2 regions of the Comamonas sp. 7D-2 genome follow, and region 2 is predicted to be linked to the other one. Evidence: riboswitches for the same ligand, from Rfam matches in the RefSeq annotation. Region 2 holds a riboswitch; the other holds the start of a gene.
What was found. Region 2 has a riboswitch for glycine ahead of gcvT (glycine cleavage system aminomethyltransferase GcvT). Riboswitches for the same ligand answer to the same signal wherever they lie in the genome.
Positions count from the first base shown of each region.

Region 1: linked by a shared signal. The riboswitch ahead of MPZ60_RS16720 (trimeric intracellular cation channel family protein) and the one ahead of gcvT (glycine cleavage system aminomethyltransferase GcvT) in region 2 are both predicted to bind glycine.

Region 1 is NZ_CP094238.1:3,629,331-3,642,820, forward strand. Features, by position in the region: gene MPZ60_RS16660 (tannase/feruloyl esterase family alpha/beta hydrolase) at 1-1,752, opposite strand, end outside; gene MPZ60_RS16665 (porin) at 1,779-2,912, opposite strand; gene MPZ60_RS16670 (nuclear transport factor 2 family protein) at 3,021-3,470, opposite strand; gene MPZ60_RS16675 (LysR family transcriptional regulator) at 3,636-4,916, shown strand; gene MPZ60_RS16680 (alpha/beta fold hydrolase) at 4,927-5,637, opposite strand; gene MPZ60_RS16685 (class III extradiol dioxygenase subunit beta) at 5,634-6,506, opposite strand; gene ligA (protocatechuate 4,5-dioxygenase subunit alpha) at 6,506-6,904, opposite strand; gene MPZ60_RS16695 (PDR/VanB family oxidoreductase) at 6,925-7,896, opposite strand; gene MPZ60_RS16700 (aromatic ring-hydroxylating dioxygenase subunit alpha) at 7,893-8,933, opposite strand; gene MPZ60_RS16705 (MFS transporter) at 8,979-10,313, opposite strand; partial or broken gene MPZ60_RS16710 (transposase) at 10,619-10,792, shown strand; partial or broken gene MPZ60_RS16715 (IS5 family transposase) at 10,804-11,659, shown strand; glycine riboswitch at 11,888-11,980, shown strand; glycine riboswitch at 11,994-12,112, shown strand; gene MPZ60_RS16720 (trimeric intracellular cation channel family protein) at 12,165-12,830, shown strand; gene mnmC (FAD-dependent 5-carboxymethylaminomethyl-2-thiouridine(34) oxidoreductase MnmC) at 12,994-13,490, shown strand, end outside.
Region 2 is NZ_CP094238.1:2,533,277-2,551,561, reverse strand. Features, by position in the region: gene MPZ60_RS11730 (DHA2 family efflux MFS transporter permease subunit) at 1-1,332, shown strand, start outside; gene MPZ60_RS11725 (hypothetical protein) at 1,402-1,731, opposite strand; gene MPZ60_RS11720 (MBL fold metallo-hydrolase) at 1,882-2,994, shown strand; gene MPZ60_RS11715 (helix-turn-helix domain-containing protein) at 3,152-4,132, shown strand; gene MPZ60_RS11710 (2,3-butanediol dehydrogenase) at 4,161-5,261, opposite strand; gene MPZ60_RS11705 (MFS transporter) at 5,258-6,523, opposite strand; gene MPZ60_RS11700 (2,4'-dihydroxyacetophenone dioxygenase family protein) at 6,613-7,146, opposite strand; gene MPZ60_RS11695 (energy transducer TonB) at 7,339-7,881, shown strand; glycine riboswitch at 7,970-8,080, shown strand; glycine riboswitch at 8,100-8,225, shown strand; gene gcvT (glycine cleavage system aminomethyltransferase GcvT) at 8,290-9,426, shown strand; gene gcvH (glycine cleavage system protein GcvH) at 9,549-9,923, shown strand; gene MPZ60_RS11680 (MolR family transcriptional regulator) at 9,971-10,519, shown strand; gene gcvP (aminomethyl-transferring glycine dehydrogenase) at 10,610-13,513, shown strand; gene MPZ60_RS11670 (ATP-binding protein) at 13,756-15,936, shown strand; gene MPZ60_RS11665 (RluA family pseudouridine synthase) at 15,957-16,619, shown strand; gene MPZ60_RS11660 (branched-chain amino acid ABC transporter substrate-binding protein) at 16,970-18,091, shown strand; gene livH (high-affinity branched-chain amino acid ABC transporter permease LivH) at 18,188-18,285, shown strand, end outside.

The DNA of each region.
Region 1 (13,490 bases), 1.1 Mb from region 2:
ACTCGCCAATGCGCCGCCTTGAGGCGTACTGCCAATGTAGTGAGGATACGATCCAAGGCGGCACATGGGCTTGGAAGACACAAGGTCAAAGGGCGGCAATGGCTTGCGGCTAGTCAGAAGCAAATCATTAGCCGGCCTCTTATCCTTTTCCACCCAGTCATCAAGCAGACCAATGAAGTCAATGGCACCCGGCGTTCCATAGGACGGTGCATTGGCAGATCCTGCTGGCAAACCTGCCGATGTATGGGGCAATCCAGGCACGGCATAAGCCATGAAGAACTGATCGACTTTCTCCTGTCCCATTTTTGCCACCACTGCATCGTAGTAATCGATGCCAGTCTGGGGACTGTTACCCTTATCCGACAGGTTCTCGCGCATGATCAACTTGCCTCCTCGCGCACGGAACGCGCTGAGACCGGGATCCGTCATATCCATCCATTGCGAAAGCTGCTGCAGTCGGGCTTTATGGTCTTCGGCTTTGAAGTCAAGCGGGTTGTATTGCGCGTCTTTTGTCACGAAGTAGCGAACCAAGCTCCCCCCTACAGAGTAGCTGCGCCCTCCACCCACTGCGTCGGGGTTTGTACCGGGAGCAACCGTGCCTGTAACCCATCGCTCAAATGCACCGTCAACGGCTTCACTACCGTACAGGTATCCTGGATAAGACTGCAGCTGATTGGCCAACGTGAAGGGATAGCGTTGCCCGCCATATGTCCAACGCAGGGTCGCTAGCTGTGCATCTGAAAAGCAGGAATTTCCTTCATCGTTGCCACTGGAACATCTGAGGGATGCAATTGCTGTCTCCGCAAGGGGCCGGCAGGCCTTGTAGTTGCTGACAATCTGATCCTCAATGCCGTCAATAGCATCGCAAGCCTTTCGGACCGTGTCGTGCAAGAGCTGGACCTTGCCACCCAGCCAAGCTCCAGGCGAGCTTTGCACCTGGCCCATGCTTAACTGGAATTGCCATAAGCCCATCAACCGAATAACCGGATCTATGACAACGATTCCATCAAAGTCTGCTGGATAGCGCTGTGCCATCAGCATGCCTTCGCGGCCGCCTTCAGAGCCTCCGATGTAGTAGGCTTTGAGTGCTCTGTGTCCATAGAACCGTTCCGACAACTGCACGCCCACATCACGCGTTTTCTTGTACGCGGCATAGGCATAGTTTGTCAACGCTTCATCATTGAGAGCGAAGGCTCCGGCATCCACGCCGGCTGAAACTTGGTGCCCCGAATCTGTGCCAAGAGTCATATAGCCCCTTGTAAGCGGCAGCGGCGTCTCGGGGCCATCTGCACGGCCTGGCCCAAGCCCGGTCACCAAGGTCCCGTTGAGTCCGCCACCGCCCATTTGCACGCTCTTGCCGTTCCACGAAACGGGCAGGTTAACCTGGGATGTGATCAACGGTGCCGTAGTATCTACAGGACGAATATCGATCAACAACTCACAGTAATCTGGCGTTGCTGCAACCATCGCCGTTCCGGCCGCATTAGGAGCTGCAGACACTGCAGCGCGATACGTTGCCTTAGTGACAACCGCTCCTTGAGTCGGCTCGGCAATACGTGCTGCATCAATCTGAGCACTCTGCAATGCCGCACAGGTCTTGGCTGCGTCCTTTACAACCAGTGGCGTGGGAAATCCCGAACTACTGTCGTCGCCGCCACAGCCCGTCAGCAACAAACTTGCGGCAAGGGAAATCGAGCCCAAGTAAAAGCTGTGAGTTGTTTTCAAAGAAGGCATGTTTTTGATTCGTTGCATGGTGTGTGTCCTGTTCGGCCCGAGACTTAGAACGAATGCTTCAAACCCAGCATCACACCAGTTTGAGAATCTCCCGCGAGTGGGTTGCCTCCCACAGCAGCCGAACTGACGGAAATAGCCAAACGTTTTCCATTGTTTATATGTGCGACCTGGGCATACGCAGCCGTTCGCTTGGAGAGCTTGTAAGTGCCGCGTAGTGCAGTCAGAGTCGAATGATCGCCGCCCTGCGAATAGCGCAGCTGCTGTATTTGCCCGTCAACGGTAACGGCTGTAGACGGACTCCAGGAAAGTCCCACCCAGGCCAGGTTGCTACGTCGAGTGGCGCCATTGGTGAGCGATGCTGCCGCAGCCGCATCGTTGTCACGGCGGATCACACCAGCCCCCAATTTGAGCGAAGGAGTCAGCGAGGCATAGCCATTGACCATGATGCGGCGGTCCTTCATGTCCGAACGCACCAGCCCCGCAAAAGCGCCTGCACCGCCGCGCATCTCGTCAACAGCTAGCGCAGCTCCCCAAGGAGCTGTGTCGTACTTGAGCATGGCAGACCACTGGCGGCAAGCTTGCCTGGCCGTGCTCGATTCCCCTGCGCAATTGGCCCCTGATGGACTGGGACCGGCATTGACCGTATCACGTCCGAAACTATAGGAGCCCCCCAAACTCCAAGCTCCAAAACGGCCGCGGTAGGCCAGCGAATTGTCGGTGCGTGTATTGGGAATGTAGCTGTCCAGGCTGCTGAGTCCGAAGGCATTGGGCCCCAGCAGATCAGCATCGAACAGCGCCCAGTACAGCATGGTGTAGTTCCGTCCCACCGAGGCACTCCCCCAGCCTCCACTCAAGCCGACCCAGGCTTGACGCCCGAAGCCACGACCACCCTGATTGAGGGTTCCGGAATCCACGCCAAATCCCGACTCCAGTGCAAATTCGGCATTCAGGCCACCGCCCAGATCCTCCTTGCCGCGAACGCCCCAGCGCGAGGGCGCCGTACCGGTCAACCCAGGCATTCTCGTCAACGAGCCTCCGCCCTGCACATTGCTCAGGTGCTCAATTCCGGTATCCAGGTGCCCATATAGCGTGACCGAAGAACCGGTCTGTGCCTGCGCCCCCATGGCTGCAGCCAACGATAGCGACGCTAACAACACTGGGCTGAAATGACGGTCCATTTTTTTGTCTCCTGTTGATGTAGTAATAAAAATCAGCACGCCGCAACGTCACACCCGTTTGAGGGGGCTAGATACAGACGTTTGGGAAATGGGAGAAGCCCGCCCGGCTCAGGCGGCGGGACTTCCACAGAACATGACAAAGCGTGCCTCGCGCCGGGCAATCAACCAATGGCCGTCGGCAGTGCGGCAAAAGTGGTCGTTGAACTCACCCAGAAGTTGTCGCTCATGCGCCTTACGACCATGTTCTGTCACTGGCTCCGAGTCGTCGCAAGACCAAAGCAGCACCTGACTATGCGCGCTTGCGGTGTCTGCTCCATGCATTTCGACCAGGATATTGGTGAACAAATGTCGTGTCATGCGGCCGCTTGGGCGCTGCTGATAGGCAGCAGCGATGGCAGTACGTCCATGCAGTGGCTCACCACGGGGGCGCTGCAACACGGCTTCTTCGGCAAACAGCTGTGAGAAGCGCAGGGCATCTCCAGCGTCGGCATAGGCCGCTGCACGTAAAACCAGGTCAATGCAAGCCTGTCGGTTCAACTGCTGCAGGTCGTTGTTCATCACTTGTCTCCTCGGATCGGCCGTCTAAGTTATGCCGTTTTTATTTGGTACCCAAGGATTCCACGAGCCAGCAATTAGAGCCAATGCCACCATCCATTCAATCAATGCGTTTTACTTATGAGGCAATGACACCAAGGACTGTCGTTACGCTAATCTAGGCGGGCCATGAACCTTCCATCTCTATACCCGCCTAGCGTCATTACGCATGAGTCATCGCATTTTCCGGATTTGGCCAGCCAGTTGCGATCCCTGCGAGCCGCACTGACTGTCGTGCGTCAAGGCAGCACCATTCGCGCAGCGCAGGCGATGCACCTATCCCAACCAGCTGTTGCAAGGTCAGTGCTGCAGCTTGAGGAGGCCTGCAGGCTTCCGCTTTTCATTCGCGGTGCACGCGGCATGATGCCGACCGCGCTGGGAAACCAGATGGCTGCACGTATCGAGACAATGCTCCAGCATCTTGGCAGCGGAGCCGCCGAAGCTCAGGCAGCATCCGCCCTCACGGCGCGGCGTTCTTCATTGCCTCACCGCTTCGCAGAAGTGGTGCCACCCGGACATTTGCGAGCCTTGCTCGCTATCGCTCACTGCGGCAGCGAGTCGCAGGCTGCCCAGAAGATTGGCGTCACGCAGCCGTCCATTCATGCCGCGCTGCAAGGGCTGGAGGCCAGCCTTGGCCTGCAGCTGTTTTACAAACTCACCTTCGGAACTCGGCTCACACCGTCGGGAGAAGCTCTGCTGCGGCGTGTCAAGCTGGCCTTGGCGGAAATCAGGGATATGGAAAGCGATATCTCGGCCTGGCATGGCCAGATCAAAGGGCGTGTGGTAGTTGGAGTATTGCCGCTGTCCGTGGGTATTTTCTTGCCCGCTGCCGTGGACAGACTCTCCTCAAGCCACCCCGACATTGAGATCAGCATTGTGGACGGCACCTACGAAAGCCTGATGCAAGGCCTTATGAGTGCAGATATTGATGTCATTGCCGGCGCGCTGCGCGCACAAGTGCCAGAGGATGAGGTTCAGCAGCTTGAGCTGTTCGACGACGACCTGGTTGTCGTCGCCCCCAGCGATCACGACAGCCTGCAGCGTGAGCATCTGACGCTTGAGGATCTGCTGCAATGGCAATGGGTCACGCCATTGCCCAACACGCCGGCAGATAGCGCAATGGTCAGGCTGTTCCGCTCGCACGGACTGGAGCCGCCGCGCAGCAATCTGCGAGCGAGCAGCCCGACCATGACGCTGGCCTTCGTGCTGCAGACCGGCAGGCTGGCCCTGGCCTCGCGTGGACAGGCCATGCGGGACAATCATGGTGGCTTGCTGTCCATCTTGCCCGTGGAGCTGCCCTCTACGCGTCGAGGCATAGGCCTGGCGATACGTGCGCAGGGAACCGCCTCACAGAATCTAGATCTGTTCATTCGGGCCTGCCACCAGACCATGGCGGACCTGCCCGCCTAATTGCTTCCCGCTAGCGGAGCATCCAGTCGGCCAGGGCTTTGGACACTTGCTCAGGCTGCTCCATGGTGCTCATGTGACCACTATCCTCGATCACGACCAGCTCTGCTCCGGGGCATAGCTGCTGCATGCGTTCGTGCCGGGACAAAGGACTCCAGAGGTCCTGCCGCCCACAGACCAGCAAGGTCGGACAGTTCAGCGCCTGCAGGACCGCTGTTGCATCGGGCCGACCCAGCAGAGCATCGATCTGTGCAGCAAAGATGGACGGGGTGAAGCGCGCCACCATGTCCAGGACTTCTTCGAACAGCGGAGTGTCAAGACGGCCGGTGTGAACCATGCCTCGCGCCCATTGGGCGCCCATCTCCCGCATGCCGTTCTCGAGCGCCTTGTCCAGCAACGCCTTTCGTTTGGCACGCTCGCTGGCACCAGCCTCGCCAGCCGCTATGGGCTCCATGCCGGTGTCCAGCAAAGCCAGACGCTCCACACGCTGCGGAGCCATCCTGGCGATTTCCAGTGCCACGCGCCCCCCCATCGAATGTCCGGCCAAGGAAAAGCGCTCTGCGCCTACCTCGCTCAGCACCAGGCGCGCCATTTCCTCAATGGAAGCAGCATGGCCATAGGAAGGGCTGATGCTGTCGGCAAAGGAAAGCGCCTTTCTCTGCTCCTGCCAAACCACTTCGTCACAAAGCAAGCCGGGCAAAAATACGATGCAGGGTTTGCTCATGCAGCGCTCTCCAGAATCAGATGGCCGACGGCCGTGTTCGATGCAGGCACATGGTAGAAACGGTGCGCCGCCTTGGGCAGCGGTGCGGGGCCGCCCACATCGGACATGGCGCCGCGCGCAATCAGCCACATCACCAGCTCGATGCCTTCCGAGCCGGCTTCGCGCACGTAGTCGATATGCGGCATCTGCGCCAGACCGTGGGGGTTCTCGATCAGCAGATCCAGGAACTGGTTGTCCCATTCCTTGTTGATCAGGCCCGCGCGCGCACCCTGCAGCTGGTGGCTCATGCCGCCCGTGCCCCAGATATGGACGTTGATGTCCTGGTCGTAGCTCTCCACGGCCTTGCGGATGGCGCGGCCCAGGTTGAAGCAGCGCTGGCCGGTGGGCACGGGATACTGCACCACGTTCACGGCGAAGGGGATCACCGGGCAGGGCCAGGAGCCGGTCTTGGGGTCCTGCTCGCCGCACATCAGCGACAGAGGCACCGTGAGGCCGTGGTCCACGTCCATCTTGTTGACGATGGTCAGGTCGAAGTCCTGCTGGATCACGGACTGGGCAATGTGGCTGGCCAGGTCGGGATGGCCGACCACCTTGGGCACGGGGCGCGGGCCCCAGCCTTCGTCGGCGGGCTGGAATTCCGCAGCCGTGCCGATGGCGAAGGTTGGAATGCAGTCCAGGCTGAAGGCCGTGGCGTGGTCGTTGTAGACCAGGAAGATCACATCGGGCTTGTTGTCCTTCATCCACTGGCGCGAGAAGTCATAGCCCTTGAACAGGGGCGCCCAATAGGCTTCCTGGGTCTTACCCATGTCCATGGCGGCGCCGATGGCAGGCACATGCGAGGTGAAAATGGATGCGGTGATGCGTGCCATCAGGCTTGCCTCCCTGTTTCATTCAGGAATCTGTTGCCCTCTATGCCGCGCCCGCCTGCAAGCATCATCTGGCGGTAATCTTCTTCGCTCATGCCCGTCATGGTCGACACCATGTTCTGTACGCTGATGCCGTCAGTGGCGCCTATCTTTACGAGAAAGTAAATGTTCCCGCCCAGGTCTATGCAGCGATTGAGATCGCGCGCCAGCACGGCCTGCTTCTGCTCCTCAGTCATCGACCACTCGTCGAGATAGGCTCGCTCGTTGGCGCGAAAGCGCTCGCGGTTCTCCGCCTTCATCAGGCTCATGCAGAACTGGTTGAGCCAATAGCCCCTACGGGACTGCTCTGCGTCAAACACCGTGGTACCAGGCACATCAAGATAAGGTTTGTTCAAAGCCATAGATATCAATTTCTGCAGATTCAAAGATCCAGTACCAGCCGTTCACAGCGGGCCCGTGAGCAGCAAGGAGTGAACTGATCGTCAGCGGCTTGCTCCTCAGCGGTCAGATAAGAATCACGGTGATCAATTTGTCCTGATAGAACGCGCGTCAGGCAAGTGCCGCAAACCCCCTGCTCACAGGAAACCATGATCTCCACACCAACGTCCTGCAAAGCCTGTGTCACGCTCTGACCTACCGCGACAGACACGACACGCCCCGAACTTGCGAGTTGCACTTCGAAAGCAGTGTCCTCGCCGCGAGGGCCAACATTGGCTGCCGCAAAAAACTCCCAATGCAATCGCTTTTCGCTCCAGCGCTGCTGGCGCGCAGCGTCCAGCACTGCGTCGATAAACCCCTGGGGACCGCAAACATAGAGATGCGTGTCCGGCAAGGCATCGGCAAGCACGGCTTCTATGTTCAGGCGCCGGGAAGCATCGCCCTCGTCAAAGTACAGTTGCACCTGGTCAGCGAAGGCAGAGTCCACAATACGCTGCTGAAAAGCCATGCGCTGCCTGGAACGACCTGCGTAGTGCATGCGAAAGGAGGCACCAAGTACCGAAAGCCGCTCCGCCATGCACAGGATGGGCGTCACGCCTATGCCCCCGGCCAAGAGCAAGTGGTGCGGCGCATCAGGTTCCAGCGCGAAATGATTTCTAGGCGCGCTGATCTGCAGCACGTCGCCTTCGGCCACAACTTCGTGCACAGCCGATGAGCCTCCACGTGAGGCTGGATCGCGCAACACGGCGATCTGGTAACGATGCGCTTCCGAAGGATCGTTGCACAGCGAATATTGACGAACGATTCCACCGGGAAGGTGTACGTCTATATGTGAGCCAGCCACAAAAGATGGCAAGGTACCGCCATCGATAGCCACCAGCTCAAGGCCACAGATGTCCTGTGCCTCCTGCGTTCGCCGAGCGACTCGAACTTGCAAAAAGCTGCCAGCAGTCATACAGCCTCCGCGCGCTCACGCGTCAGCAAGCGCTCGATGACACGGCGGGACTGGACACCACCTGCATCGATGTTGAGCATCAGCAGCTTACGGTCAGGCCAGCGAATCAGGTTTTCCTGCTGCAGCTCCAGCACCTCCGTGTCCTCGCTGAAGACCTTGCCCTGCCCCTCGCGAATAGAGGCCGTCAAAGCCGCATCCTGTGGCTTGAACTGGCGCGCCATACCCCAGAAATAATGATGCGTGGTTTCGGTTTCCGGGGTAATGAAGTCCACAACGATGGACGAAACCTTTTTGTCTGCTGGCGCACCATGACCGCCATGCCCGGCCAGAGCCACGCCCACCTCGATCATCACGTGGCTGGGTGGCTCGAAATGACAGATCTGCCAACGATCCACGGGCTGGTCATCGGGCAGTCCATTGCCGCGCAAAGCCATGCGCCAAAATGGCGGAGCCTCAGGCAAGCCTTCCATGAAGCGGCTGGTGGTGACATGGTCGCCATCCACCTTGGTCACGCAAGGCGTCTCGTCGATTTCCTTTTGTCCAATCGAGCTGGCATGCACATAAGTTTCGTGCGTCAGATCCATCAGGTTATCAATCATGAGCAAATGACTGGCCTTGATGTGGTAGTAGCCGCCGCCATAGGCCCATTGCGGATTGTCCGCCCAGTAAAGCTCTGGAATCAGCCCGGGGTCGGCCTCCTCCTTGCGGCCTGGCCAGACCCAGACAAAGCTATACCGCTCCACGACTGGAAAGCTGCGGATCTCTGGAAATCCCCGCACGCGCTGGCCTGGCATGGCAATCGTTTTTCCCTCGCAACCCATCTCCAGGCCGTGGTAGCCACAGATCAGCTTTCCCTCGCAGACAAAGCCCAGCGATAGCGGTGCACCGCGGTGAGGACAAAAGTCCTCCACCGCAGCAATTCCCTGCGGGCCACGGTAAAAAGCAATGCGCTCATTGCAAATGGTGCGGCCCAAAGGCTTGTCTTGAGGGATTTCATCAGCCTTGCAGGCGACATACCAAGTGTTCAACAAAAACATAACGGGGTCGTTATCAATAGAGTGGGGAAATACGTGCTTTGAAAGTCAGTGCGCCGCAGCCACCGAACCCCGAAGAACCGCGACTCGGCCCGCGCCTGTGGCGAAAACGGCCATCGCAGCGACAATCAGGGGGACAGCGAAGACGTAGTAGAGCGAAGCAGGCTGCCAGCCGCCATCCAGCAGCAGTCCCGCCATGGTTGGCGCCACGATGGCGCCAATGCGGCCAATACCGATGGCCCACCCCATGCCGGTAGCGCGGACCTGGGCGGGATAGGTGGCAGGCACCAGGCCATAGAGACCAGCCATGGATGCAAACAGAAAAATACCTACACCGACTGCAGCAACAAATGCCCACGCCAGGCTGGTCGAAGCAAGGCCGAACAATGCGGTAAACAGCGCATTGAGCAACAGGCTGCCAATCGCCAGATTGCGCAACTTCGCCCTCACAGCCAGCAGACCGAACAAGCTACCGCCAGCAATGCCCCCCAGGTTCAGCAGCACTCCGCCCGTCACGCCCTGCTGGGCCGACAAACCGGCTTGCACCAGCAATTTGGGTGTCCAGCTCAGCGAGAAATAGACACTGAACATGAGCAGGAAAAAGCCTGCCCACAGCATCAGGGTAGGACGTGCCAAACCATTCTTGAACAGCGCCGCCACCGTATTGCCTTGAACGGCATCGCCGGCCACCGGAGCAGGCAGCTGCGCAAGCGGTGCATGGCCCATGAGCACCATCAAACGATTGAGCTTCTCGAGCGCGTGAACCGGACGGCGGCCCAGCAGGAAATCCACGGATTCGGGCAGACGCCACAGCACGATGGGCAACATCAAGGCTGTCGTCAGGCCGCCAAAAACAAAGACCGAGCGCCAGCCGTAATGTGTCAGCAGCCAAGCGGCCATGAGTCCACCCAGAGTGGCACCGATCGGATAGCCGGTGGCTTGCAACGCGATCGCAGTGCTGCGCCACTTTTGGGACGAGAACTCGGAAGTGATGACCCCCACGCTTGCCAGCATGCCGCCGATGCCGACGCCGGTGATGGCCCGCAGGGCAGCCAGCTCGATATAGCTTCGGGCCATGGCTGACATCAGCATTCCAGCCGAAACCACGACGAGGCACAGCACAATGACAGGCTGCCGACCGCGTCTATCGGCCACGGGGGCGACAAACAGCGAGCCAATGGCCATACCAATCAGCCCGGCACTGAACAACACGCCCAGCTGAGCGCCATTGAGCTTCCATTCAGCCGCAACTGATGATGCAGTAAAAGCCATCACGAGCACATCGAAGCCATCAAGCATGATGAGCAAAATGCAGATGCTTACGGCCAGCCATTGAAACGAGGTCATGGCACCTTCGTCCATGGTCTTGCGAATGTCTTTCATACAGGTCCTTATCAGGAACAGGTTGTCTCCGGAGCTTCGTTATGTCTGCAGCTGTCACGCCGCAGTAACCAGCTTTCTAGTTAGAGCGCCACTGTCTAACTTGCTAAAACAGCGTGGTGAGGCTCGACTGAAAAGTATCTCTATCAGAGTCTGTCAACGCCAATGCACACATTGCGGCAAGCTATGCGTTTTAATGATGACTTTTCTCGCCAACGCAGAAGATCTGACGAGAGATAGTGGGACAGCCTAATGAATCCCCGGGCATGGTCCATTGCTTGTCTTTCACATAAACATGGGGCGTAGGCATACCAAGACCCTGGGAACAGCGCCGCAGGCGTAGGTCTGCCACCGAGAAAGCGGACCTGGTTCGTCAAACCTATGAGCCTGGGATGAGCGTGTCACTCGTGGCTCACCAAGAAGGTGTATCGGCAAGCTTGCTCTTTACCTCGCGAAAGCTTGAGCATGAAGGGCCTCCGACACCAACGCCCTAATGAGTGCTGCCGCTCACACCACCAACTGGAAGCAGTACAACGCAGCACTCAAGGCTCGCGGCTCCTTGACCATCTGGCTGGACAAGACCATGTCTTGGCTTGCCGCTGACAGCGGCAAACGCGGGCACAGCCCGCAGTTCTCGGATGCAGCGATTCAGTTCTGCCTGACCATCAAGAACCTCTTTGGATTAGTCTTGCGGCAGACCACAGGCTTTGTTCCGTCACTACTGGCGCTGTCTGGATTGCTGTGGCCAATTCCCGACTTCAGTACATTGTGTCGCCGCCAACGCCGTCTGGATGTGCAAGTGGCATACCGCTCTAGCGCAGCCGGCCTGCACCGACTGGTTGACTCCACAGGCATCAAGTTCCTTGGCGAAGGCGAGTGGAAGTGCAAAAAGCATCGCCGCCAATGGCGCAAGCTGCACATCGGTATTGATGCGCAAACGCTGCAGTGTTGCCGCAGTTGCGGAGCAAGTTCCTGCCGAGGAGCCGCTGCTGACAGTGACAGGCGATGGGGCTTATGACACGCAGTACGTGCATGCGGCGGTCATTCAGCGCAATGCCACGCCCATCATTCCCCCAAGAAAGAATGCCAAGGTGCGCAAAGGCGATGGCTTTGCGCACCGCAACGCAGCTATCGCCGCATGCAGACGGTTGGGGTGAAGTATCTGGAAACGCTGGAGCGGTTACCAGCGGCGCAGCCCGGTAGAGACCAAGATGAACTGCATCAAACGCCTGGGTGAACGAGTAATGTCACGCACGTTCGAGCGCCAAGTTAACGAACTGCACATTCGAGCCGCCATCCTCAATCGGTCTACTGAACCGGTCTGCCCGCAGACGGTGGCTGTGGCCTAGCCACACCTGGGGTTGGGAAATCTGGCCCTGGGGGTGATATATGCAACAACGCCCTCTCGCTGTCGCGCGTATGAGTTTTTATGGCGGGCGGCTTCACAGACGAAAACGCGGGCTTGCGCGAGCCATGGCGGATTCAGACCGCCCTTCCGCACCCCGAGCTGGCAGCCGCAGAAACACACCAATACAGGTATTAACCCGAATAAAGTCGCTGAAACTAGCTAGAATCGCGCCCATCCCGCGGGAGAGCGGAGCCTTTCGAGGGTTCCCGCCGAAGGCGCAAACTCCCATAATCGCTCAGGCAATAAGTACCGCAGGTGGGTCTGACAGGACCCGGATATCGCCAACTGGAGAGCAGCCCGCAACCACAAGCTGCAGGGCTCACCGAAGGGGCAAGCATGTCCACCGCGAAGGTGCTCATGCGCAACTCTCAGGTAAAAGGACAGCGGGAGAGGCAAGCCGGACACTCCCGCCGATGTGAGTGGCTGGTCTATTTTCAAGTGCCTTCATGCTTCCTTCCGTCTCTTTGCTGGACTCGTTCCAGGCCTCCAACTTCACCGTCATGCTGGTCATCTATCTGGTGGCCATTACCGCCGAAGCCATGTCCGGCGCACTCGCCGCAGGCCGGCGCAATATGGATATCTTCGGCGTCGTCGTCATCGCCTTTGTCACTGCCCTGGGAGGCGGCACCATCCGCGACATGGTGCTGGGCCACTACCCCATCGGCTGGACCCAGCACCCTGAATATGTGTATCTGGTCATCAGCTTCGGTCTGCTGACCACTGTGATTGCACGCCATATGCACAGGCTCAAGCAGGTGTTTTTGCTGCTGGACGCCATGGGACTGATCGCCTTTTCGCTGATCGGCTGCAATACCGCGCTGGAGCTGGGCTACCCCACCATCGTCATCATCATGGCCGGCATGATTACCGGCATCAGCGGCGGCATCTTGCGCGATGTGCTCTGCAACCAGGTCCCCGTGGTGTTCCGCCGCGAGCTGTATGCCAGCGTGTCGCTGTCGGTATGCCTGATGTTCCTGGGCCTGCGCTATCTGGATGTCAGCCCCAATATCAGCACCATCGTGTGTTTTGCCGGCGGTCTGGCCTTCCGTCTGGCCGCCATTCGTTTCAAATGGCGCCTGCCGGTTTTTTCGTACCAGCAGCGCTGGGAGTGATAGAGACTCCCCCTGTGGCGCTGCGCGCCTTCCCCCTCTCTTGCTACGCAGGAGGGAGACGCAGCCATCGCTGCGGGGCGGCCCTTGCTTGGCTGCTCTAACCTAGACTGCGCCATGCATTACCCATGTAGTTTCACTTTCCATGTCTGAACCGATCACATGGATGCCGGATGGCACCCCCTACAACACCCGATTTGGTGATCGCTATCACAGCGAGCTGGGCGGCCTTGACCAGGCCCGCCAGGTTTTTCTCGGTGGCTGCGATCTTCCAGCTGCCTGGGCCGATGCAGCGCAGTGGCGCATTCTGGAAACCGGCTTTGGCTTCGGCCTGAATTTCCTGGTCACCTGGGCGGCATGGAAAGCCGACCTCAGACGCCCGCGCATTCTGCATTTTGTCTCGGTGGAGGCCTACCCTGTCTCGCGCGAGGATCTGCTCGCGTTTTTACCGACCGATGGGGAACTGCGCCCGCTTGGCGAACAACTGGCCGAGCAATGGTGGGGACTGCTGCCCGGCGTGCATCGCCTTTCCTTTGATGACGGCCAGGTGCTGCTGACGCTCCATATAGGCGATGCCAGGACCATGCTGCGCAAGCAGCAGATGACGGCTGACAGCGTATATCTGGATGGCTTCTCTCCCCAGCTCAACCCCGAGATGTGGGA
Region 2 (18,285 bases):
CTCACCCAGCGCTTCGGCGCCGTGCGCCTGTTCACCATGAGCGTGCTGCTGTTCGTGCTGACCTCCTGGCTCTGCGGCTTTGCCTCCTCGCTAGAGATGCTGGTGCTGTTCCGCGTGCTGCAAGGCGCCGTGGCCGGCCCCATGATTCCGCTGTCGCAGACCCTGCTGCTGTCCAGCTATCCGCCCGCCAAGGCCGGTGTGGCGCTATCGCTCTGGGGCGTGACCACGCTGGTCGCTCCCGTGGTCGGGCCACTGCTGGGCGGCTGGATCACGGACAATATTTCCTGGCCCTGGATCTTCTACATCAATGTGCCCGTGGGCCTGCTCTCGGCCCTCATGACCTGGAGCATCTACCGCAACCGCGAAACGCCCACGCGCAAGCTGCCCATCGACACCGTGGGCCTGTCCCTGCTCGTGCTCTGGGTGGCGGCGCTGCAGCTGATGCTGGACAAGGGCAAGGAGCTGGACTGGTTTGCCTCCAATGAAATCATCGCCTTTGCGGTGATCGCTGTCGTGGCCTTTGCCGTATTCGTGGTCTGGGAGCTGACCGACGCCCATCCCGTCGTCGATCTGCGCCTGTTCAAGCGTCGCAACTTTGCGGCCGGCTCGATCGCGCTATCGATCGCCTACGGCCTGTTCTTCGGCAATGTGGTGCTGCTACCGCTGTGGCTGCAGCAATGGATGGGCTACACCTCCACCTCGGCCGGCCTGGCCCTGGCGCCGGTGGGCCTGCTGGCCATCCTGCTCACGCCCATGGTGGGCCGCAAGGTCGGTGTCTGGGATCCGCGCAAAATGGCCACGATTGCCTTCATCGTGTTTGCCATGGTGCTGTGGATGCGCTCGAAGTTCACCGTGGAGACCGACTTCGCCCACATCCTGATTCCCACGCTGATCCAGGGCGGCGCCATGGCCTTCTTCTTCATTCCGCTGACCACCATCACGCTGAGCGGACTGACGCCGGACCGCATTCCGGCCGCAGCAGGCCTGTCCAACTTCGTGCGGATCACCGCGGGCGCCATGGGCACCTCGATTGCCACCACGCTCTGGGAAAGCCGGGCTTCCATGCACCATGCCCATTTGACCGAGCTGCTGGTGCAGGGCCAGGGCACGTTTGCCAGCACGGTCAGAAACCTGCAGGCAGCGGGCATGAGTGCCGAGCAGGCCTATGCCCAGATCAACCGGCTGATCGATCAGCAGGCCTTCACGCGGGCCGCCGACGACATCTTTCTGGCATCGTCCTTTCTGTTCCTGAGCCTGATCGTGCTGATCTGGTTCACCAAGCGCCCGGCCTCTGCCGCAGGAGCCGCCGACGCGGCCGCCGGCGCACACTGATTAACTTCAGAATAAATTGGCTGATAACGCTTGAATCACAAGCGTTATCAGCTATTCTTTTGATATTTCCTAAGCGCCATCAGCCTGCTTGTCCAGGCGTCGCAAAAACACCTGCAACTCCTTGACGACCTGGGCATCGCCCTTGGCCTGTGCGCAGCTCAGCCCTTGCTGCCAGGCGGCTCGCGCCGCCTGCGCATCGCCCAGCGCCAGCTCCACCTTGCCCAGCTGCTTCCAGGCAACGGAGTATTCGGCATCCAGCGCCGTGGCCTTGCGCAGATGCTCGCGCGCCACGGCCATCTGCTCGTCGTCGGCATAGGCCTTGCCCAGGGTATAGCGCAGCAGCGCACCATCCTTGCCGGCCGCCAGCATGCTCTCCAAATTGTGAACCATGGGATTCATGTGTATTTGCTCCTCAGACAGCGAGTGTCGCATCCACCCCGAGAAAGCACCTGAATGGCCGTGCCTGTGTTACGGCCTCTTGCAAGCCGGCTCTTGCAGCGCTGCAAACCATCCCAAACTGCGGCCAATGTCTTACTAAGGCGCCCGATCTTGTTTCGCAAACCAAGTCTCTCCACCTCCATCACCGACTACGAGGACTCGCCCCAGTATTCGGGCGGGCGTTTTCGCAACACGCATCCGCGCCCGGCCAACAGCCCCAAGCCAGATGCCGGGACGCTATGGAAGTTCTTCTTCAACAAACCGGCCGATTCCCAGCCGGGCAAGGCGCTGCCCGTTTTGCCGCTGAGCACGACCGAGTTGAACCTCGCGCCCGAACGCAGCCTGTATCGCCTGGGCCATTCGACCTTGCTGATGAAGCTGCGCGGCGGCTGGTGGTTGACGGACCCCGTGTTTTCCGAGCGCGCCTCGCCGCTATCGTTTGCCAGCCCCAAGCGCTTTCATGCCCCGCCGATTGCCCTGGACGAGTTGCCTGCCTTGCGCGGCGTGCTGCTCTCGCATGACCACTACGACCATCTGGACCGCGCCACCATTCGCGTGCTCGCGCCCAAGGTGGGCGTTTTTCTCTGCCCCTTGGGAGTGGGAGACAGACTGCTGGCCTGGGGCGTGCCGGCCGACAAGATCGTGCAGCACGACTGGTGGCAGGGCAGCGAGGTCGACGGCCTGCGTTTCACTGCCACGCCGGCCCAGCATTTCTCGGGGCGCAGCCTGCGCGACGGCAACCGCACGCTCTGGGCTTCCTGGACCATAGAAGATCGCCAGGCCGACAGGCCGCTGCGCGTCTTCTTCAGCGGCGATGGCGGCTACTTCGACGGTTTTGCCGAAATCGGCAGGCACTTCGGCCCCTTCGATGTCACGTTGATGGAGACCGGCGCCTACGACGCCCACTGGCCCTATGTCCATATGCATCCGGCGCAGACCGTGCAGGCACACCGGGATCTCGGCGGCCAGTGGCTGCTGCCCATACACAACGGCACTTTCAACCTCGCCATGCATGCCTGGTGGGACCCCTTCGAGCAGATCCTGAGCCTGGGCAGGCAGCACGGCATAGAGATCGCCACGCCCATGATGGGCGAGCGCCTGGACCTGAACGCTCCGCATGCGGGTTCAGCCTGGTGGCGCGCCTGCGCCGACATGAAAGCGGATGCGGACTCCCCTTCTTCAGCCGGCAAAGCAAAGCGGCTGGATTCGCGCCCTCAGCCTTGATGCACGCAGGCGTCGCGACCATGATTTGCGACCTGCCACCCCGTAACTTCACGGAGCGAGGCGCAAACATGGCATGTTAGAGTTTGCTCGGCACTGCCGACATCTACTGGCTCCACTTGGTCGGCACACACTATAAGAACCTGCCAAGGAGACCCCCATGCCCTCGCTTGCGCCATGTGCGGTGAACCGGATCGCGACGGATGCCTTTCCCGCCAGCCAGCGCCTGGACCAATGGGAAGCCTATAACGCTTCTTTTCTGGTCGGATTGCGCTGCTCATCCTACGCCGACGAAGGTCTGAACGCGCGGCAGAGCAATATACGCTTGGGCCAGCTGGCCCTGGCAGACATCGACGGCAATGCCCATGTCATCGAGCGCACGCCACAGCTGGTGCGCCAGCATCCCAAGGAGTCGGTTTTCGTTTCACTGGTGCTCAGCAGCGGTGCCTTCTTCTATCAGGAGCGCAGCTGCATCCATCTCGCTCCGGGCGACTTGGTGATCTATGACACCCGGCATGCCTATCTGTTCGGCTTCACCCACCAGATGCACCAATTCCTCGTGGATACGCCTGCCGACTGGTTCTACCGCAACTGCAGCCGCGCGCAACTTCCCGGCCCGATCTGTGTGTCGGGGGCGACGGGCAGCGGACGCGTGCTCAATCACGCGTTCCAGAAGCTGGTAGGCAATGCCATGGCCCACCCCGAAAGGGTGGACCAGGATCGCATGCAGTTCGAGGCCTGCGACCTGCTGCGCACCATGCTGGCTGGAGAAGCAGCAGGCAGCAGTGCACTACGCGCCTCCCACCTGCTGGCCGCGCGCGCCCATATCGACCAACACCTGCACCGCCACTCGCTGGATGCGAGCGAAGTCGCTTCCGCCTCAGGTGTCTCCCTGAGGCACCTGAACCGGCTGTTGCAGGCCGAGGGACACAGCGTGACCGAGCTGATTCTCGTGCGCCGCCTGGAACGTGCAGCCATGGAATTGCGCCAGACTGCGCTGAACCGCTACAGCATTGCCGAGATCGCCTACCGCTGCGGCTTTGCCAGCCAGACCCACTTTGCACGCAGGTTCCGCTCACACCATGGCATGACGCCCACACAGATGCGTGCGCAGCACGGTCAGCTACGTGCCATGACTTAGCGGCAGAAGCTGCAGGCGCCAGCAAGGCTCAGGAGCTGTGGGCAAAAGCGTGGGGACGGGCGAATCGGGCAACGGCATCCGGCTGCGGCTGAACCAGCACCTTGATAGCATCCCCGGCAGATGCCAGTCGCTCGAAACCGTCCTGTATGGCGGCATCCAGACTAACGGTATGGGTCACGATACGTCCGGCATCCACAACCCCGGAAGCCATCAGCGCCAGCAGCTCCGGATACAAGCCCCGATAGCCCACGCTGGAGGTAATGCGCAGCTCGCGGTTGACCAGGTCGAAGGTATCGATGCTCGCCTCGGGCATGAGCCCCAGCAGCACGGCTTCACCGCCCTTGCTCAGTACGCCAAGCGCCCCTCTCAAGGTTTCCGGGCGACCCGCGGCTTCGAACGATACCGGCACGCCCTGCCCGCCTGTAAGTTCGCGCACTTGCTGCACGACATCGCCCTGGCTGGCATCGAGCGTGTCACAGGCACCGAGCTCGCGCGCCAGGCGCAGGCGCCGGGCATCGACGTCGACGGCAATAATGCGGCCCGCTTCATGGTGCTTGGCCATCATCACCAGCAGCAGACCAATGGCCCCCATGCCGAAGATGACGCAGGCCTCGCCAGGGCGCAATGCGCTTTGGCGCACAGCATGCAATGCCACTGCTGCGGGCTCGGCCACCGCCGCTTGCCTGAAGCTCAAGGACGGGGGAAGCACATATGCCATATAAGCGGGAATCACAGCTTCCTCTGCCATTCCGCCGTCTCCCATGAGCCCCACAAAGCCCATGGATTCGCACAGGTTATAGCGCCCCCCGCAGCAATAGCTGCACTGGCCGCAGCGGTACTCCGGCTCCACGGCGACTCTGTCTCCGATATGCAGCCCTGTGACATCCGCAGCCACCTCCACCACCGTGCCGCAGAACTCGTGGCCGATGACTATGGGTGCGACACTGTTGGACAAGGGATGCGGGACCTCGACCGGTATAGAGTCGGGTCCATGCAGATACTCGTGCATATCGCTGCCGCAGATCCCGCAGTACGCGACCTCGATACGGATTTCTGCGGCCTTCAAGGGCCGGCGTTCGATGATTTCCAGGCGCAGATCGCGGGCACCATGCCATTTCAAAGCCTTCATGCCTGCGACTCCTTCAATGCTGCAGCCGGCTGCCTGTCGTCAACGCGCCTGGGCGCTGTCTCAATCAGCCCCAAGGAAAGCAAGCCGGCAAGCAAGGCTCCTGCAGCAGCCACCCACATCACCACATCAAGCCCCCATCGGTCGGCTGCCACCCCGGCCAGGGTCGGGGCGATGAAACCGCCGATCAACTCGCCAAAACCCATGATCATCCCCAATGCAGTGGCCATGGCTGCTCGCGGAACGGTCTCGGCCGGAATCGTGGCCATGAAGAGCGTGAAGCAGCCCAGGCCGGTATAGGTCAGCAGCAGCAAGCCGCCCATCACCACCGGCGATTGCGCATACAGAAAGGCCAGAGGGCAGCAAGCCGCCACAAAGGAAAAAAAGATCAGTGCCGGACGGCGACCGATATGGTCCGAAATGGCCGGCACGGCAAAGCCCCAGATGACCCAGGCCACACCCATGCAACTCATGACAGCACTCATTGTGCCCGGCCCGAAACCCTTGGCATTGACCAGATAGGTCGGCGCAAAGGAGATGATGATCACAAACCAGGCCATGAAAACACAGCTGATCAGCACGCTCAACCAGATATTGCGTTCACGCAGCAGAGCCCAGCGCGAGCCTGTCTGCAGGGCTGCAGCGAGCTCATCTGCACGCCCGCCATCTGTGTTTTTCACATGAAGCCAGATGAGCGCGGCGGCAATCAGCCCGGGAACACAGGTCAGGTAGAACGCCGTGCGCCAGCCATAGGCCACGGCCAACGCAACAATCACCGGCGGTGCGATCACGGCGCCCAGCAAGCCCGCAGACGAGCCCTGCAGCAAGCCCATGTTGAGGCCGCGACGGCTTGGCGTGGAGGCTTCGACCATCAGTGTCTGCGACAGCGGCAGCACCGGCCCTTCGGCAAGGCCCATCAGCGCTCGCAACAACAGCAGGCCGACAAAACCGCCCACCAGACCCGACAGGGCCGAGCAAAGAGAGAACATCAGCACCGAAAGAATCAGCACCGTTTTGCGTCCGCCCTTGCGGTCTGTATAGGCCCCGAAGAATGCACCAGAAGCCGCCCATGCCAATGCCAGAATGGACGACAGCATGCCCAGCTGGGCATTATTCAGATCCAGCTCCTTTGAGACAAAGGGAAATAAAAACGACAATGCCAGCCGGTCAAAAAAAACAATCCCGAAAGTAAAAAACAGAATGATCAGCAGCTTGTTTTCATAGCTCACCCACCCGCTTTTTAGATTTTCATCTTGATTTTTCATGTCTCTCTCCATTCCGTCTTTGGCGGGCTATTTCATTCTTCAGGAAATACCGCCTTTCATTGATGGATTTTCAATCCAGCTTCGGATAACTACCGAAACAGCGTGTCCACATAATCTGCACCTATGCCGATTTTTTCATAATGCTTTCGGCATAGTTCTATGTAGCTGTGAACATCGAAATATCCGTCAGGCTTTCCGTCATCATCGAGCCAGATCAGCGGTCCCTTGACGATAAAGAACGCACGCATGGGCTGCTCATGTTCATAGGCCACCAGGGTATGGCCTTCTCCGGGGGTCTCGTAGACGAAATCACCGGCGCGGGCTGTCCAGTCATGTTCCAGATAGCCCCACTTCCCCGAAATCGTGTAGGCAAACACTTCGTGCGGATGGTAATGGCGGTTCACCAGACCGGCCTCCTTCGCCATCAGAATATCGCACCATTTGTTTTGTGATGGAGAAATCCAGAGGGGACGGGAGGAAACGGTTTCAGAGAATGGAACATAATAACGCTCATCCTCCGTTGGAGCGTTCTGAATATAAGCCTCTGGCTGCGCATCTGGCTGAAAACATTCAGGAATCGGCTTCAGATATTTCCAGAATTCATTCGTGGCTTTTTCGGGCATTTTCTCTCCTTGAATAAACATTTTTTGACGAACGTCATAATCCTATCCATGGGGAAAATTCTGTTTAGTCCCTGCCGGACATGATGTTTGCCCCTGCAGGACAAGCTCTGGAGCAAGGTAGCCCGGCCCTGGCTGAACAACCGACTCCACCAGGTCTGCCGAAATCGACTGGGGATGACCGAGAATGCCGCCATGGATACTTCACGCCACTCACGCTGTCTTGCTGCATACGCTGCATACGCGGCCGTCTTGGGAGCTCTGCTGCTCAGTGCCTGCGCTGGCAACCCAGCCATGGCGCCTAAGGTGGCCGACATCACTCCCCAGCCCCAGGCTGACTCCGCCTCTGCTTCCGGAGGCCAAACCGTAAATTGGCCTGCCTGGATCAAGGCAGACTGCACACCCCCCGCCCAGCTCGATCGGCAACCGCAGCCACGCCGCCACACCACGCCTTTCATCAGCGCCCACTGGTTTCCGAACGGGCTGGAGACCACGGTGGTCTTCCGCCTGGAAGTCACGGCCCAGGGCGAACTCGGCCGTGTGGCCTACCAGCCCGCCGATACCGATCCCCGCATCGTGAAGTCCATCATGCGCTCGCTCGAACGCTGGAAATTCAAGCCCGGCATGCGCCAGGGCCAGCCCGTGACGTCCTGCTTCGAACAGCCCTACCAACTGGTGTTTCCGCGCCAGGAGATCGATGTTCCTCGTACGCCCGCCATGAACACAGAACCGCAGTGAGACCGCAAGCTCAATTCCAGCGATCTGTGCTCGAAAACCCCAAAATCCATCCGATTCGGTGGTGCAAGCCCCTTGCCCACCGCTAGAATCGCCAACGTCAGGAGAGAGTGCCTGCAGCTTGAAGCTGCCTTGCACCGCCGAAGGCGCAGACCCCCAACCCGGTGTCAAAACGCTCAGGCAAAAGGACTGACAAGCGCTGCTAGGTGTGCGAGCCTGCAGCGTCCCTTGCTGGAGAGAGATGCAGGCCGTCATTTCGTATGTGCGCCGACATCCACCGAAGGAGCAAACTGCCCGCGAAAGCAAAGGCAGCGAATCTCTCAGGTAAAGCGGACAGCAGGGCAAGCCCGCCACGCATGACCCTGTCATGCATGGCCACTCATTTGGTTTTGACCACCGGAGCGCTTGCCTGTGACTGCTGCTGCCACTTCTTCCGATCTGCGTTCCACGCCGCTGTTTGCCCTGCACCAGAAACTGGGTGCCCGCATGGTGCCGTTTGCCGGCTACTCAATGCCTGTGCAATACCCTCAAGGCCTGATGGCCGAGCATCTGCACACGCGCAAGGCCGCCGGCCTGTTCGATGTCTCGCACATGGGCCAGTTGCTGTTGCGCGGCCCCGATGCCGCCGCCGCGCTCGAATCGCTGATGCCCGTCGATGTCATGGACCTGGGCCTGCACAAGCAGCGCTACGGCCTGCTGCTCGATGAACAAGGCGGAATTCTCGACGACCTGATGTTCGTCAACCGCGGCGAAGATCTGTTCCTCATCGTCAACGGCGCCTGCAAAGAGGCCGATATCGCTCATATCCAGAACCGCATCGGTAGCCGCTGCGAGGTCGTCCCATTGCCCGATCGCGCCCTGCTGGCCCTGCAAGGTCCGCAAGCTGCCACAGCCCTCTCGCGCCTGATTCCTGGAGTGACGCAACTGGTCTTCATGACCGGCAACCACTTCGACTGGCAAGGCCATGCGCTCTACATCACGCGCAGCGGCTATACGGGCGAGGACGGTTTCGAAATCTCCCTGCCCGGCGATGCTGCCGAAGCCTTTGCCGAAGCGCTGCTGGCACAGCCCGAGGTGGCCCCTATCGGTCTGGGCGCGCGCAACTCGCTGCGCCTTGAAGCCGGACTTTGCCTGTACGGCAACGACATTGACACCAGCACCACGCCGGTCGAAGCCGCGCTGAACTGGGCCATGCAGAAGGTTCGCCGCACCGGCGGCGAGCGCGAGGGCGGTTTTCCCGGTGCGACCATCGTGCTAGAGCAATTGCAGAACCCTCAGTCGCTGCGCCGCAAGCGCGTGGGTCTGATCGCGCTGGAACGCATTCCCGTGCGCGAGCCCGCCGTGCTGGAAAACATGGACGGACAGCATATCGGCCACATCACCAGCGGCCTGCTCAGCCCCACGCTCAACCAGCCTGTGGCGCTGGCCTATGTCAAGCCCGACTACGCCGCCATCGATACGGAAATCTTCGCCATGGTGCGCGGCAAGCCCGTGCCCATGAAGGTGGTCGCCACGCCCTTCGTCCCCACCCGCTACTACCGCGGCTAGGTCTGCCGCCGCGCATGAGACGGGCCAGTTTGCCAAACAGCTGCCAGAACACCGCTAAAGTGCGAACTGGACCTTTCTCAAACAACACCCGATTCCCCTGAATCCCCCATCTGGAGCTTTCCATGAGCATCAAGTATTCCAAAGAACACGAATGGATCAACGCCGCTGACACCAATGCCGCCATCGTCGGCATCACCGTACACGCACAGGATGCGCTGGGCGATGTGGTGTTTGTGGACCTGCCTGCCGTGGGCTCCAGCTTCAAGGCCGGCGATGTGGCTGGCGTGGTCGAATCTGTCAAGGCCGCTGCCGATGTCTACATGCCCGTGACCGGCGAGATCGTCGAAGTCAACGAAGCCCTGCGCGATGACCCGTCGCTCGCCAACAGCGACCCGCTGGCCGCTGGCTGGTTCTTCAAGGTCAAGATGAGCAATGTGGGCGAGCTCGAAGGCCTGATGGAAGAGACCGCCTACAACGACTTCGCCAAGGACAACTAAGCGTATCAACGGCCCTCGCATTGCGAAGGCCGTTTTTGCATGCAGCCATGAGCACCATTCTGTATTTTGACGATCCGGACGTCGGTCTCGCCCGCGAGACCAGCCACCCGACCTTTGCGCGCATCGCAGCCCAGGACTTCTATTACGACGGCGGTGACGACTTCAGCCCCTTCGGCAGCGATGACGGCAGCGACACACTGGCCGCTCTTCAAGAGTGGTACCAGGAGCAAACAGGCGGCAACGCCAAGGCCCTGCGCTTTTTGCAGCAGCAACTGAGCAACTGGGATCTGCCCGTGCCCAAGGACATGCTGGCTCATGACGATGCGGCCAAGGCCCAATGGCTAGCCAGTGACGACATGAACCAGAGCTATCTGCGCTCGGTCTGCCGCGCACACGTGGCCACCGCCTTTGGTCAGCTCAAGATCACAGGCAGCATCGATGCCGATCTGTACAAGCAGGCCCTGCTTGCCCTGGCCTGCCAGCAATGGCTGAACACCGTGGCACGCAGCAAATATCCCGATTGGGAATATGCCGACCAGGAAAGCGAACGCCTGGCTCTGATGAACACCGCGCTGGAACAAGCCAGCGCTGCTTGAAGCACCAGCCGCATGCCTTCAGGCATACGGCATTCACGCATGCCTGGCATGCAAACCGTCAGTCACAGTATTTGAGAATAGGTCCCTCCCATGCTGATGTCGCCTCCCGCCCCCGTCGCTTCCCTGGAAGCGCTGGAAAACAGCCACGAATTCATCCCCCGTCATATAGGCCCGGACGCCGATGAGCAGCAAAAAATGCTGGCCGCCATCGGTAAGCCCTCGCTGGATGCCTTGATTCGCGATGTGATGCCCGACTCCATCGCACGCGCCAGGCCCATGGATCTTCCGGCGCCGATTACCGAAGCCGCTGCGCTGGCCGAACTCAAGGCCATCGCCAGCAAGAATCAGGTTCTGAAGAGCTTTATCGGCCAGGGCTACTACGGCACGCACACGCCGGGCGTCATCTTGCGCAACATCCTCGAGAATCCAGCCTGGTATACGGCCTATACCCCCTACCAGGCCGAAATCTCGCAAGGCCGCATGGAGGCGCTGGTCAACTTCCAGACCATGGTGACCGACCTGACCGGCATGCCGATTGCCAATGCTTCCATGCTGGACGAGGCCACGGCAGCCGCCGAGGCCATGACGCTGGCCAGGCGCTCTGTCAAATCCAAAAGCCATCGCATCGTGCTGGCCGGCGATCTGCACCCGCAGACGATTGAAGTCATCGAGACCCGCGCCCGGCCGATCGGCATCGAAGTGGTGATCGCCAACAGCCAGCAAGAGTGGGAGGCCGCGCTGGCAGGCGATCTGTTTGCTGCCGTCATCCAGTACCCCGCGTCCAGCGGCTGGATCGTGGACTGGAAGGCCGATGTGCAAGCCATTCACGCCAAGCAGGCCGCCGCCATCGTGGCCACCGACCTGCTGGCTCTGACCCTGCTGACACCGCCCGGCGAATGGGATGCCGATATTGTCGTGGGCAACAGCCAGCGCTTCGGCATGCCCATGGGCGCGGGCGGTCCGCACGCGGCCTTCATGGCCTGTCGCGACGAATACAAGCGCAGCCTGCCCGGCCGTCTGGTGGGTGTCAGCGTCGATGCGCATGGCAAGCCCGCCTACCGCCTCGCTCTGCAGACACGCGAACAGCATATCCGCCGCGAGAAAGCGACATCCAATATCTGTACGGCCCAGGTCCTGCCGGCCGTGATTGCCAGCATGTATGCCGTCTACCACGGCCCCCAGGGGTTGAGGCGCATCGCCCAGCGTGTGGCACGCTTCACAGCGATTCTGAGCCGTGGCCTGGCCCAGTTGGGCTTCAGCGCCCACCACCACGACACAGCCTTCGACACCGTGAGCCTGCACACCCGGGAGGCCACCGACGCCCTGGCGGCTCGCGCCGTATCCAAGGGCGTCAATCTGCGCAAGGCCTGGGATGAATATCTCTGCATCAGCCTGGACGAAACCACGACCCGGACCGATGTCGAGCTGATCTGGAGCATCTTTGCCCAGGAGGGCCAGGCCCTGCCCACCATCGAGGCCATGGACGAAGGCCCGACCTCGCTGATCCCCGAATCCCTGCAGCGCAGCACGGCCTATCTGACCCACCCGGTCTTCAACACCCACCACTCCGAAACCGCCATGCTGCGCTATATACGCAGCCTCAGCGACAAGGACCTGGCGCTGGACCGCAGCATGATCCCGCTGGGCAGTTGCACCATGAAGCTCAATGCCACCAGCGAGATGATTCCCATCACCTGGCCAGAGTTCGCCGACATCCACCCGTTTGCGCCCGCCAACCAGCTGCAAGGCTATGCCGAGCTGGACCGGCAACTGCGCGACTGGCTGTGCCAGGCCACGGGCTACGCGGGCATCAGCCTGCAGCCCAATGCAGGCAGCCAGGGCGAATACGCCGGTCTGCTGGCCATCAAGGCCTTCCATGAATCACGCGGCGAGGCGCACCGCAATATCTGCCTGATTCCCAGCAGCGCCCACGGAACCAACCCGGCCAGCGCGCAAATGGTGGGCCTGCAGGTCGTGGTCACCAAGTGCGATGACAACGGCAACGTGGACATGGCGGATCTGAAGCTGGCCTGCGAGAAGCACAGCGCCAATCTGGCCTGCATCATGATCACCTACCCCAGCACGCACGGCGTGTTCGAGACCGAGGTCAAGGAGCTGTGCCAACTGGTGCACAGCCATGGCGGCCGCGTCTATGTGGACGGCGCCAATATGAACGCCCTGGTAGGTCTTGCCGCACCCGGCGAGTTCGGCGGCGATGTCAGCCATCTGAACTTGCACAAGACCTTCTGCATTCCTCACGGCGGCGGCGGCCCCGGCGTCGGCCCCGTGTGCGTGGTCGAGGATCTGGTGCCCTTTCTGCCGGGGCATGCCACCGCAGGCGACGTCCGCCAGGTGGGAGCTGTCAGCGCAGCGCCTTTGGGCAATGCAGCCGTTCTTCCGATCAGCTGGATGTATATCCGCATGATGGGAGAGCCGGGCCTGAAGCTGGCGACCGAGACCGCCATCCTCAACGCCAACTACATCAGCGCACGCCTCAAGGAACACTTCCCCACGCTGTACGCGGGCGAGTATGGTCACGTGGCCCATGAGTGCATCGTGGATCTGCGCCACTTCAAGGACAGCTGCGGCGTGATGGCCGAGGACGTGGCCAAGCGCCTGATCGACTACGGCTTCCACGCACCGACGCTGTCCTTTCCCGTGCCCAACACGCTGATGGTGGAGCCGACCGAGAGTGAAAGCCTGTCTGAGCTGGACCGCTTCATCGAAGCCATGATCGCCATCCGTGCCGAGATTGCCGAAGTGGAGGCCGGCAGACTGCCCAGGGACGACAACCCGCTCAAGAACGCACCCCATACGGCAGAGGCCTTGCTGGCCGCAGACTGGCAGCATGGCTACAGCCGCGAAACCGCCGCCTATCCCGTGCCTGCCCTGCGCCGCGCCAAGTATTGGAGCCCCGTGGGCCGCGTGGACAACGTCTATGGTGACCGCAATCTGTTTTGCAGCTGCGTGCCCATGGACGCTTACGAAGACTGATAGCCAGGGTCTCCCCCAAGCCAGTGCGCTCCGCCGCACTGGCTTTTTTATGCTCAATCAATGTCGAACACCAGCCCGCCCGTTGCTGTTCGCCCGCAGTGAATGTATTCACGACATCAATGCAATCGGCGTTGCTGCCGCCAAACCGAGCATCGAGTTGCCTGAATACCGGTTGACTGCCCGCCTTTTTCAAGGGCAGGTGCAGGGACCGGCTTACACTGCCGAGGTCTTCTGCCTGTCTCATGAGCTCCTCTGAACCCACTCCCCCTCCCTTGCTGCCTGTCATTGATGGCGGCCTGCCTCTGCATGCCCTGCTGGCCCCCGGTGCTGCGCCGCTGGGCCTGAGCGCCAACACCCAGCCATTGGTGCCGGAGGATGAAGACCCGCTGCAGGCCCTGGTGGCGGAGTTGCGCAACTACCAGCACGAGCTGGAGCTGCAAAACGAGGTACTCAATTACAGCCAGGCCGTGGCCGAGAGCGCATCGGAGCGGTTTGAAACGCTGTTTGCAAGCATTCCGCTGCCGCTGCTGGTGGTTGATGAATACGATATGGTGGTCCAGGCCAATGCCATGGCTCACCGCGCATTTCAGCCCACCGAAAAAGATCGGCTGCTGATCAACTTCAAGCCCTTTGTGCATGTCAACGACGCAGAGCGCGTGACTACGGCCTTCGAGCAGGCCAAGGCGATGGGACGCGCCGAGGTGCACGAGGTTCTGTTCCAGATCACCGAAGAATTCGAGCTCTGCGGCGACCTGCATGTGGCCGGCGTGGTCGTGCCCCAGCAAAACGGTCCGGCCACCTGGCAGTATTTGTGCGCCGTTGTCAACCAGGGCCCGCTGCTTGCCGAGCGCAAGGCGCTGCAAGAGCGCAACCAGCAGCTTTATTCCAGCGAGAGACGGCTGGAGTCGGTCATCAACTCCGCGCTGGACGCCATCATCTGCGTCGATCAGCATCAGCGCATCACTGTCTTCAACCCCACGGCGGCAGCCCTGTTTCTGTGCTCGCCTCAGGATGCCCTGGGCAGCCCGCTGGAGCGTTTTTTACCCGATGCCGCTCGGGCACTGGCTTTTTCCTCGCTGACCACACAGGCCGTGCTAGGCGAGATGACGGGGCTGACCCTGTCGGGGCGTGAGATTCCCATGGAAATCAGCGTCTCCTTCGAACACCACAGCAGCGGCGACACCACCACCATCTTTGCGCGCGACCTGACCAGCCGCAATCGCGCCGAAGCCCAGCGCAATGCGCTGGAAACCCAGCTGCGCGAATCCCACAAGATGCAGGCCGTAGGCACCATGGCCGGCGGGATTGCCCACGACTTCAACAACATCGTGGGCGCAATCCTGGGCAATGTGGAGCTGGCCAAGGCCGATAGCTGCGGCAACCCGGCTGCCATGGAAAGCCTGCGCGAGATCGAAAAAGCCGGTCGCCGCGCCCGCGATCTGGTGCGCCAGATTCTGACCTTCAGCCGCAATGACCTGCCCGAACGCCGTCCGGTTCAGGTGCAGGAAGTCATGTCCGACACGGCTCGCCTGCTGCGCGTGACTCTGCCTCCCTCCATAGAGCTGCAGGTGCAGGAGTCCAACGATCTGCCGCCGCTGCTGGCCGACCCCACTCAGGTGGAACAGGCGCTGTTCAATCTCTGCAACAACGCCATGCAGGCCATTGGCAGTCAGCGCGGCATCATCCAGATGCGGGCCATGCGCATTGCTCCCGACAGCTACCAATGCGAACGCCTGGGTCTGGCCGTGGCTGAATACCTGGTCTTCATGGTGCAGGACTCCGGCCCAGGCATGGACGTCGCGACTCAGCGACGCATCTTCGAGCCTTTTTTCACCACCAAACCGGTCGGCCAGGGCACAGGCCTGGGCCTCTCGGTCGTACATGGCGTGATGCGCACCCATGGCGGCGCTGTCGATGTGCACAGCGAACTGGGCCAGGGCAGTTGCTTCACGCTGTACTTTCCTCTCAGCGACCCGACTTCCAGCCACTCTGCGCTGCCGCCCATGCGCATGGACAAGCCCGAAGCCCCGCTGCCCGAACCTGTCCTGGCCACGCGCGCCAGCCATGTCATGTATGTGGACGACGATCAGGCTCTGGTCTTCCTGTTTCAGCGCCTGCTGCGCCGTCGCGGCTATGAAGTCTCGGGCTTTACCGATCCCCATGAGGCCATGGCCGCCCTGCATGAGGAGCCACAGCGTTTTGACCTCATAGTCACCGACTACAACATGCCCGGTTTCAGCGGACTGGACCTGCTCAGACAGGCTCTGCAGATCAGCCCTCAACTGCCGGTTGCACTGGCCTCCGGCTATGTGACGGCCGAAATCGAGCAGGCTGCGATTGCAGCCGGAGCCAGAGCCTTGATCCACAAGCCCAACGATGTGCAGGAGTTCTGTGCCACTGTGCATGAACTGCTCAACCCCTGAAGCAATCGATAGCTGTTTGAATGAGTGCGTTGAACTGTGTGTATGAAGACGAGCACCTGCTGGTGCTCGACAAGCCCTCGGGCCTGCTGTGCGTGCCCGGTCGCGGCCCCGACAAGCAAGACTGCCTGAGCCTGCGTGCCCTCCGACATTTCGGCGATGCACTGGTCGTGCACCGGCTCGATCAGGCCACATCGGGTCTGGTCGTCATGGCTCGCAATCCGGCCGTCCAACGCCAGCTCAGCCAGGCCTTTGCCGAACGCAAGGTCGACAAGCGCTATATCGCCGTAGTGGCCGGCGAGTTGCAGGCGCACAGCGAAGCAGCGAATGACAGGGGCTGGCAACTGATAGACCTGCCGATTGCGGCCGACTGGGAGCGTCGGCCGCTGCGTGTCATCAACCACGAAACCGGCAAAAGCAGCCAGACGCTGTGGCAGGTGATCGAGCACACCGTCCAACCAGGAATACCCTGCACCCGGGTTTTGCTGAGCCCGCTGACGGGGCGCACCCATCAATTGCGCCTGCATATGGCGGCCATAGGCCATCCCATGCTGGGCGATGCGCTATATGCCAGCGAAGCCGTGGCCTGCGCCAGCCCACGCCTGTTGCTACATGCGGCAGCACTGGAGCTGGTGCACCCGGTCACCGGCGGACTGCTGCAGCTAAAAAGCGATCCACTTTTTTAATCCCCCTCAAATCGGCAGCAGCCGTCAAGCTCTCAAAGTTGCCACGCCGCAACAAAAAACCCTTCAGAACTGCGCTGGGGCAGGACAGAAATCCGCACAAAAAGACCGCTGATGCAGATACTTGCCTACAGTTCAGGCATGGACTGTGCGTATACATCACAAATGCAGGCTGCGCCATAGCCCTTGCGTACTAGCTGCTATGCACGACATAGCAAAAACCGAAAGCCTGCACCAGCCCCTGCATACCCTGTTGCCTTCGTTGACCACTCGATTAATCTGAGCTTCTTTGCGCGAACTGCTATGGCAGCAATCGCGCTTTTCGAACATCTCTCGAGATTAAGGAAGTCCTCATGAGCATTCCGTTCCGCATGCAAACCGTTGTTGCCGCCCTGGGCCTGGCTGGTGCCGCCCTGGTCTCCACCGCGCATGCCCAAATCAAGATCGCCCTGGTCATCCCCACCACCGGTGCGCTGACCCAGTACGGCGACATGGTCAAGGAAGGCGCCACCACCGCCGTTGAAATGGCCAATGCCGCTGGCGGTGTCAATGGCAAGAAGATCGAGCTGGTACCCGTGGATGATGCCTGCGAACCCAAGCAAGGCCCCGTCGCTGCCAACCGCGTGGTCAACAACAAGATCGGCTATGTGGTCGGCCCCGTCTGCTCGGGTGCCTCGATTGCCGCAGCGCCCATCTACAACAACGAAGGCGTGGTGGTCGTCACTCCTTCTGCCACCTCGCCCGCTCTGACCGACGGCAAGAACTACCACTTCATCTTCCGCACCATTGGCCGTGACGACCAGCAGGGCCCGGCGGCCGCCAAGTTCATTGCCGAGAAGCTCAAGCCCAAAAAGGTTGCCGTGCTGCACGACAAGCAGTCTTACGGCCAGGGCATTGCCTCTTCCGTACGTGACGACCTGAAGAAGGCCAAGATCGACGTGGCACTGTTTGAGGGCATCAACGCAGGCGACAGCGACTACTCCGCCGTCATCACCAAGCTCAAGGGCGCAGGCGTGGACTTTGTCTATTACGGCGGCTACCACCCCGAAATGGGTCTGCTGCTGCGTCAGGCTGCCGAGCAAGGTCTGAAGGTCAAGATGATGGGCCCTGAAGGCGTGGGCAACCCCGAAGTCAACGCCATTGCAGGCCCTGCCGTCGAAGGCATGCTGGTGACTCTGCCCGCCGACTTTGCCGCTAACCCCAAGAACGCCGCCGTGGTCAAGGCCTTCCAGGACAAGAAGCGCAATGCTTCGGGTGCCTTCCAGCTGACTTCGTTTGCCGCAACTCAATCGCTGCTGGCCGCCATCAAGGCCGCTGGCGACAACCCCGCCAAGGTGGCGGACTGGATGCACAAATCCACCGGCGTGGACACCGTGCTGGGCCCCGTGTCCTGGAACAAGCAGGGTGACCTGAACTCCTTCGATTTCCAGGTCTTCCAGTGGCACAAGGACGGCAGCAAATCGCTCGCCAAGTAATTCCACCACTCTCTCCGGAGGCAATGGCAGGGGCCATGCCTCCGGATGTTTGTTATCTGGCCCTCGGGCCTTTTCCTGTTTCAAGGGTGGCGTTACATGTCAGACTTTCTCCCCCAGCTGATACAACAGCTATTCAACGGGCTCTCACTCGGAGCCATTTACGCCCTGATCGCCATTGGCTACACCATGGTCTA